DNA from 2 places in the Stappia sp. ICDLI1TA098 genome. Region 2 is predicted to be linked to the other one. Evidence: predicted binding sites of a transcription regulator. Region 2 holds the regulator's gene; the other holds the start of a gene.
What was found. The regulator LexA, encoded in region 2, represses DNA repair genes until DNA is damaged. The targets are predictions, from matches to a motif close to TGTTCNNNNTGTGTTCNG.
Positions count from the first base shown of each region.

Region 1 (4,419 bases), 260 kb from region 2:
GATCACGAAATTCATTGCCGCCGCCTATACCGGTTCCTCCGCCATGCTGTCCGAGGGCATCCACTCCCTCGTCGACACGGGCAATCAGGGGCTCCTCCTGCATGGGTTGAAAAAGTCCCGGCAACCGGCTGACGAAAAACATCCTTTTGGATATGGCGTCGAGTTGTATTTCTGGGCCTTCGTGGTCGCCATCCTGATTTTCGCCGTTGGCTCGGGAATTTCGATCTACGAGGGCATACAGAAGATCATCGAACCGCACCCGATCTCCTCGCCGATCATTGCCTATGCCGTTCTGGGACTGGCGATCATCTTCGAGGCCGGCGCGTGGTGGGTCGCCTACAAGGAGTTCGACCAGGTGCGCGGCCAGCGCGGCCTCATCCAGGCGGTGCGCGAGAGCAAGGACCCGGCGATCTTCACCGTTCTTTTCGAGGACACGGCCGCCATGGCTGGCCTGGTGGTCGCGCTCGCCGGGTTGCTCGGCGTCGAATATCTCGGCCTTCCCTGGCTCGATGGCGCCGCATCCATCGGCATCGGCCTGATCCTTGCCGCGACCGCCTTCTTCCTGGCTCTGGAGACCAAGGGGCTCCTCGTCGGAGAAGGCGCGGATCCCGAGGTCGTCGAGACGATCCGGGCCGTGGTCGAGGCGACGCCGACCGTCTCGCGGCTCAACGAAATCCGCACCCTGCACCGCGGCCCGCGCGACGTGCTGCTGGCGCTGTCCATCGACTTCCAGGACAATCTCACCGTCGGCAATGTCGAAGAGGCGATCTACGCTCTGGAAGTGGCCGTGAAGGCCCGCTTCCCCATCGTGCGCCGGGTGTTCATCGAAGTGCAGGCGACCCGCCATCACGAGGAGATGGCCGCCGCCGACGCGATGCACGACAGGAGCTGAGGGGCGTCGCGCCCGCCAGACGCAGGTCGTCAAAAGCAAAAGGCCGCCAACGAGGGCGGCCTTTTTTTCGTTCTCTGTCCGACAGGATCAGAACGGAATTTCGTCGTCCATGTCGCCGGGGCCACCGAAGCCGCCGCCCGAGCCGCCGCCGCCGCCGGAGCGACCGCCGCCACCGCCACCACCGCTGCCGCCGCCGAAACCACCGGAAGACTGGCCGTAGCCGCCGTCGTCATAGCCGACGGACTGACCGCCGCCACCGCCGCCCATCGACTGGCCACCGCCACCGCCACCGGCCGCGCCACCGCCCTCGCCGCGCCCGTCGAGCATGGTCAGCGTCGAGTTGAAGCCCTGAAGCACGACCTCGGTCGAATAGCGGTCCTGGCCGGACTGGTCCTGCCACTTGCGGGTCTGGATCTGGCCTTCGATGTAGACCTTCGAGCCCTTGCGCAGATAATTCTCGGCAACCTTGGCCAGGCCCTCGTTGAAGATCACGACGCGGTGCCATTCGGTGCGCTCGCGGCGCTCGCCGGAACTGCGGTCGCGCCAGGTCTCGGAGGTGGCGATGCGCAGATTGACGACCGGACGGCCGTCCTGCATGCGCCGGACTTCCGGGTCGGCTCCCAGATTGCCCACCAGGATCACCTTGTTGACGCTTCCCGACATCCTCGTCTCCTTGTCCTGTCTCGTGGGGCCGGTGCCGCGCTCCAGCGCCGCACCCCGCCCGGCGCCGGCCGATCATCACGGGCCTTGCGCCATATTCATATGGTGTTGTCGCGCGCGGCTTGCGTTGCCCCGCGGCGGCTGACTGTCTGTCCCGTGCGGTCGCGCCCGACACCCGTCGCGCCCTGCCGTCCTCGCGGCGCATCATAGGCGCGCCGAAGGGCCCGCGTCCCCGGCAAGGCCCGCAAAGCGGTGCTTTTCCACAAACGACGGCGCACGAGGCATGCGAACGCCGCCGCCCAAGCCAAACGGTTCCGTTTTTGTTCCACAATCACGAGCCCGACACAAGCTCGTGTCGCTCCCGCCGCCGCGCTCATCTGGCGGAATAATGCAGCCAACCCCGGGATTTTCATCAAGAGCCCCCCATATAGAGGCGGTGTTGCCGCAGGGGCGCGGTTGAAAACCATGCGAAGATGACTTGTGCAGCGGACAACGTTCCCGCTATGTTCACTCATCGGACTCGCAAGGTCGCGCGTATGAAGCGCGTTCGGCCCATGCCAATCGACGCAGGCCCATCCATGTCGTAGAACGGCCCTCCCGCCGCCTCTGCGGCCCGTTCATCGCTCTTTCCGGTCACGGGCAAGGCAGCCGTGCGTCCCTGCCTGCTGCCGTGCGCCGACATCGCCATCAGGGATTTGCATTCACATGCCAAAGTCGCGTTCGACCCCGGACATCGCCGCAGCCGATCGCCGCGTCATCAGCGTACGCGGCGCGCGCGAGCACAATCTCAAGAATATCGACATCGACCTGCCGCGCGACAAGCTGATCGTGATGACGGGCCTGTCGGGCTCGGGCAAGTCGTCGCTTGCCTTCGACACGATCTATGCCGAAGGCCAGCGCCGCTATGTCGAGAGCCTCTCGGCCTACGCGCGTCAGTTCCTTGAGATGATGCAGAAGCCGGATGTCGACCAGATCGACGGCCTGTCGCCGGCCATCTCCATCGAGCAGAAGACGACCTCGCGCAACCCGCGCTCGACGGTCGGCACGGTCACCGAGATCTACGACTACCTGCGCCTGCTGTTCGCCCGCATCGGCGTGCCCTACTCCCCGGCGACGGGCCTGCCGATCGAAAGCCAGACCGTGAGCCAGATGGTCGACCGGGTCCTGGCGCTGGAGGAAGGCACGCGGCTTTACCTGCTCGCGCCCGTCGTGCGCGGGCGCAAGGGTGAATACCGCAAGGAACTCGCCGAGCTGATGAAAAAGGGCTTTCAGCGGGTCAAGATCGACGGCCTCTTCCACGAGATCGCCGACGCGCCGGCGCTCGACAAGAAGCTGAAGCACGACATCGACGTGGTCGTCGACCGCATCGTGGTGCGCGAGGACATCGCCGGGCGGCTGGCGGATTCGATCGAGACCGCGCTCGGGCTCGCCGACGGGCTCGCCATCGCAGAGTTCGCCGACAAGCCACTGCCGCCGGCGGCCGAGGACGCGGTGCTGCAGAACCGCAACGAGACCCACGAACGGATGCTGTTTTCCGAGAAATTCGCCTGTCCGGTGTCCGGTTTCACCATCTCGGAGATCGAGCCGCGACTGTTTTCGTTCAACAATCCCTTCGGCGCCTGCCCCTCGTGCGACGGTCTCGGCACGACGCTGGCCTTCGAGCCGGATCTCGTCGTGCCGGATCACTCGCTCACCCTGCGCGAGGGCGCGGTGCTGCCCTGGGCCAAGACCGGTTCGACCTCGCCCTATTACGCCCAGACGCTGGAGGCCATCTGCCGCCACTTCTCCGTGCCGATGGCGACCGCCTGGTCGGATCTTCCCGAGGAGATGAAGGACACCATCCTCTTCGGCTCCGGCCGGAACAAGATCGACTTCGTCTATGACGATGGCGTGCGCAGCTACAGCACCGCCAAGACCTTCGAGGGCGTGGTCAACAACATCGAACGGCGCTGGCGCGAGACGGATTCGGACTGGGTGCGCGACGAGCTCTCGCGCTACCAGTCGGACCGCCCCTGCCCGGCCTGCGGCGGCCACCGGCTGAAGCCGGAGGCGCTTGCCGTGAAAATCTCCGGCCTGCACATCGGCGAAATCTCGAAGATGTCGATCCGCGAGGCCGGAGACTGGTTCGAGGAGCTTCCCGGCGCCCTCACCGACAAGCAGTCGGAGATTGCGCTGCGGATCCTCAAGGAGATCCGCGAGCGGCTGAAGTTCCTCAATGACGTGGGCCTGGAATATCTCTCCATGTCGCGCAACTCGGGCACGCTCTCGGGCGGCGAAAGCCAGCGCATCCGCCTCGCCTCGCAGATCGGATCAGGGCTCACGGGCGTTCTCTATGTTCTTGACGAGCCGTCCATCGGCCTGCACCAGCGCGACAACGCGCGCCTGCTCGACACGCTCAAGCACCTGCGCGACCTCGGCAACACGGTGATCGTCGTCGAGCACGACGAGGACGCGGTTCTGAATGCCGACTATGTGGTCGACATCGGCCCGGGCGCCGGCATTCACGGCGGCGAGGTCGTCTCGAAGGGCACGCCGGAGGAGATCCTCGCCGATCCGAAGTCGCTGACGGGACAGTATCTTTCGGGCGCGATGACGATCCCCCTGCCGCCCGAGCGCAGGCCCTTCATCAAGGGCCGGAAGCTGCGGGTTTCCGGCGCGCGCGGCAACAACCTGAAGAACGTGACGGCTGATGTGCCGCTCGGCACCTTCACCTGCATCACCGGCGTTTCCGGTGGCGGCAAGTCGACCTTCCTGATCGACACGCTTTACAAGGCGGCTGCCCGCCGGCTCAACGGCAGCCGCGAGACCCCAGCCCCTCACGATCACATCGACGGGCTGGAGCATCTCGACAAGGTCATCGACATCGA
Region 1 is NZ_JBTZBT010000001.1:1,654,800-1,659,218, forward strand. Features, by position in the region: gene ACSLUQ_RS07500 (cation diffusion facilitator family transporter) at 1-892, shown strand, start outside; gene ssb (single-stranded DNA-binding protein) at 980-1,555, opposite strand; gene uvrA (excinuclease ABC subunit UvrA) at 2,258-4,419, shown strand, end outside.
Region 1: the regulator LexA is predicted to act here: its motif matches at 2,046-2,063, upstream of uvrA (excinuclease ABC subunit UvrA).

Region 2 (4,419 bases):
GATGACCGTTCTGGTGTTGATGGGCAGGCTGGTCGGCCGACGGGCGCTCACCTTGCGCAATGCCGCGCTTGCAGCGCTCGTGATCCTTGTGGCGACGCCGGAAGCGCTGCTCGATCCGGGGCTCCAGATGTCGTTTGCCGCGGTCGTCGCGTTGATCGCCGCCTATGAGGAACTGCTGGCCCGCCGGAGCCCGGCGCGGCGCGAGCCCGACGGTGGCGGCGCGGGCGTTACGGCGGTGGCGGTGAGCGGCTTGCGCGTCTCCACCCGCTGGCTCGGTGCGATCCTGCTGACCTCGCTGATCGCCGGCACCGCGACAGGCGCCATCGGCGCCTATCATTTCCACCGGGTCGCGCCGCTCGGTCCTCTCGTCAATCTCCTGGCGATGCCGGTGGTGACGCTCGTCGTCATGCCTTTCGCGGTGCTGTCTCTGGCGCTGATGCCGCTGGGGCTCGAATTGCTGCCGCTTGCCGCGATGGGGGCCGGACTCGATCTCGTCGTCGCCATGTCGCGATGGGCGGCAGAGCGGACGCCGGGGGACGGCATCGTTGGCGCGCCGTCGCTCATCGCCACGCTGCTGGTGGTGACGACGGGCGCGCTCCTTTGCCTGGCCCCGCGTGGCACACGCAAGCTTGCCGGGGTTCCACTGGCGCTGGCGATCTGGCTGCAGTCGGTCGATCGGCATCCGGACATGCTGATTGCGGAGAACGGTCGCCATGTCGCGCTGCGCGATCCGGCGGGGCGGCTGATGGTGACGGCACGGCCGACAGGCTTTGCCGGCGAAATGTGGCTGCGCGCCGACGGGGTGGGGCCGAAGTCCTTTGCCGAACGCCACCTGACGCGCGGGCGCATGAATTGCGATGCTCTCGGGTGCGTGGCAACCGCCCATGCGGCAACGTCCGGCTCGCCGCTTGTCGTGGCGCTGACGCGCGCGCCGGAGGGGCTTGCCGAGGATTGCGAGCGCGCCGACATTCTCGTCACGCCGCTGCAGGCGCCGACCGATTGCGCGGCGCGCTGGATCTTCGACGGCCCGCGCCTTGCGCGTGACGGCGCCACGGCGCTCTATTTTGACGTCGACGAGACCGCAGCGGAACCTGGTCGCGAAGAGGCCGCCACCCTGTCGGTCGGCACTGAGGAACCTGCGAGGCCGGCCCGGCAGGGCAGTGCGGCCGAACCGGGGCAGCGGAGCATCGGCCCGCCGGCCCGCGTCGGTGTTTCGCTCGGGAATGCCAGCGATGACGACCTGGACGAAAAGCCTCCAGGGCCGGCCGCCAGCCTCGCTGCGATCTCCGTCGAGAAGAGGGCAGGTCGCCCTCGCGCGCGGCAAGGAGAAGGCGGACAGACAGAGGGAGAGCAGGCAGAGCAACTGGGGGGAAAGCAGACCGGGGGGAGGCGGATAGAGGAGAGTGAGGCGCAAGATACGCGGCAGCGGCAGGTGCGGGCAGATGCAACTGCAACGCCGATGCGCGCGATGCAAGCGACAGGCGTGCCCTCCGCCTCCTTGTCTGGATCGGGGGCAAAGGGGCAAGGTCACCCGGCGTTGCGGGTGACGGCAGTGCCTTCCTATCGCTGGCGCCGTCCGTGGACGCCATCGGTTCCTGTCGCTCAGTAGCGACGGAAGAGCGAGACGAGCTTGCCCTGAACCTTCACCCGGCCGGGACCGAAGATGCGCGTTTCATAGGCAGGGTTCGCCGCCTCCAGCGCGATCGACGCGCCTTTCTTGCGCAACCGCTTCAGCGTCGCTTCCTCGTCGTCGACAAGGGCCACGACGATGTCACCGCTGTCGGCACTGTCGGAACGGCGGATCACCACCGTGTCGCCGTCGAGAATGCCGGCCTCGATCATCGAATCGCCGCGCACCTCGAGTGCGTAATGCTCGCCGTTTCCGAGAAGGTCGGCCGGCATGGAGATCGTGTGGCTGTGGGTCTGGATCGCCTCGATCGGCACGCCGGCGGCAATTCGCCCCATCACGGGAATGGAAATATTCTCCGATTCGGTGACAGGCGCGGGCGGGGCGGTCTCGCGCGGCCGGCCGAGCGAGCCTTCGATGACGGAAGGCGAAAACCCCTGACTGCGCGGCGCGGCCAGACCGGGGGAAACGGATTCGGGCAACTTGATGATTTCGAGCGCGCGCGCGCGGTTCGGCAGCCGGCGAATGAAGCCGCGCTCCTCCAGCGCGGTGATCAGGCGATGAATGCCGGACTTCGAGCGAAGGTCGAGCGCATCCTTCATCTCGTCGAAGGAGGGCGGCACGCCGGCTTCCTTGAGCCTCTCATGGATGAAGAGAAGCAATTCGTGCTGCTTGCGCGTCAACATTCTGCGGCATCCCCCATCGGCGCTCCGCGCGCCGGCGACTCATGTTCCCGGACAAATCATGAACATAGTCTAGCCGTTCCCGGCTTGTTCCACAACCGCCGTTTCGCGGCGAGGTCGTCAGCGGCGGTCGAGGCGGAGGACGGGGACGCGGGTTTCAGCGGCGAGCGCGGCGCCGTGGGGCGGGCGGACCACCAGCGCCTCGGCCAGTGCGAACGTGGCGAGCATCGAGGAATCCTGTCGCGGGAAGGGGAGAACCCGCTCGATCCCATCCTCGCCGATGACAAGGCTGGCGCGCAGGTAGTCCTCGCGCCGGTCGTTTTCGCCGACCGCCGCCGCCAGCGGCAGCATTTCCGCGCCGCGCTTGCCGGCTTCCGGCAGCCCCGAGAGCGCGTCGATCAACGGACGCAGGAAGAGCAGGGCGCAGACGAGGCTGGAGACCGGATTGCCAGGCAGCCCCAGCACGCGCATGTCACCGATGGCACCAGCCATCAGCGGCTTGCCGGGGCGCATGGCGATACGCCAGAAGGCGAGCTCCATTCCCGCAAGCCCGAGGGCATCCTGCACGAGATCGTGGTCGCCGACCGACGCGCCGCCCAACGTCACGAGAATGTCGGCACGGGCCGACCGTGCCGCCTGGATGCGCTCGGCCAGCGCGTGCTGCGTGTCGCGGGCGATGCCGAGGCGGATGGCCTCGCCGCCGCAATCCTCGACGAAGGCGGCAAGGCCGGTGTCGTTGGAAGCGATGATCTGGTCGTCAGCCGGGTTGCCGCCGGGCTCGACCAGTTCGTCGCCGGTCGCCAGGATCGCCACGCGCGGCCGGCGACGCACCGCGAGATGAGCGTGGTTCATCGCCGCGGCGAGCGCCAGGTCGCGAAAGCCGAGCCTGGTTCCGGCGCAAAGCAGCACATCTCCCTCGGCAAAGTCGAGGCCGGCGGCGCGCACGTAACGCCCTTCGGGCTCGCTCTCCAACGCGGTCACAATGTCGCCGTCGCGCGTCGCATTCTCCTGAATGAGGATCGTATCGGAGCCCTCGGGCAGCGGCGCACCGGTGAAGATGCGCACGGTCTCTCCCGGACCCACCCGTCCGGCGAAGGCATGGCCGGCGGGGGCCTCGCCGATTAGTCGCAGGGTCGCCGGCGTCGCGGCGATGTCGGCGGCGCGCACGGCGTAGCCGTCCATGGCGGAGGCGGCGAAGGGCGGCTGCGTGCGGCGGGCGGCGAGATCGGCGGCAAGGACGCGGCCGTTCGCCTCGGCGAGCGCGACGGTTTCCACCGCCAGCGGCTCGACGCCGCCGACAAGCCGTGCAAGCGCCTCCTCGACGGAAATCAGGCTCATGGCGTGTCGGGCTCCAGGTCGTCGCCGTCGAGCACCCAGTCGCCGGACTTGCCGCCCGACTTGGCGGTGACGCGAATGTCGCCGATGACCATGCCCCGGTCGACGGCCTTGGCCATGTCGTAGATCGTCAGGCAGGCGATGCTGGCCGCCGTCAGCGCCTCCATCTCGACGCCCGTCTGACCGGCGAGACGCACCGTGGCGCTGACCCTGAGGCCTGGCAGCGCGTCGTCCGGCTCGATGTCGACGGAGACCCGGGACAGGGCGAGGGGATGGCAGAGCGGCACGAGTTCATGGGTGCGCTTGGCGGCCATGATGCCGGCGATGCGCGCGGTGCCCAGAACGTCGCCCTTCCTGGCGTTGCCGGAGCGGATCATCTCCAGCGTCTCGGGCTTCATGCGCACATGCCCCCTGGCCGTCGCCTCCCGCGTGGTCACGGCCTTGCCGGACACATCGACCATGTTGGCCGCGCCGCTGTCGTCGAGATGGGTGAGCTTGGGGGTGTCGGCAGTCATGTGCTCATGCGTCCCTTGCACGGGCGAAAGGTCACTCGGCCGCGGCGGCGTCGTCGCGCGCCAGCAGCCGGCGGGTGGCGCCGGCGACGTCGTCCTGGCGCATCAGGCTTTCGCCGATGAGGAAGGTGGAAATGCCGGAGTTGCCCATGCGGGCAAGATCGTGCGGCGTGAAGAGGCCGGATTCGCCCACCACCAGCCGGTCGGAGGGTACCATCGGCGCAAGCGCCTCGCTGGTCGCCAGATCGGTCTCGAAGGTGCG
Region 2 is NZ_JBTZBT010000001.1:1,392,372-1,396,790, forward strand. Features, by position in the region: gene ACSLUQ_RS06260 (ComEC/Rec2 family competence protein) at 1-1,609, shown strand, start outside; gene lexA (transcriptional repressor LexA) at 1,603-2,313, opposite strand; gene ACSLUQ_RS06270 (molybdopterin molybdotransferase MoeA) at 2,431-3,648, opposite strand; gene moaC (cyclic pyranopterin monophosphate synthase MoaC) at 3,645-4,160, opposite strand; gene trpC (indole-3-glycerol phosphate synthase TrpC) at 4,192-4,419, opposite strand, start outside.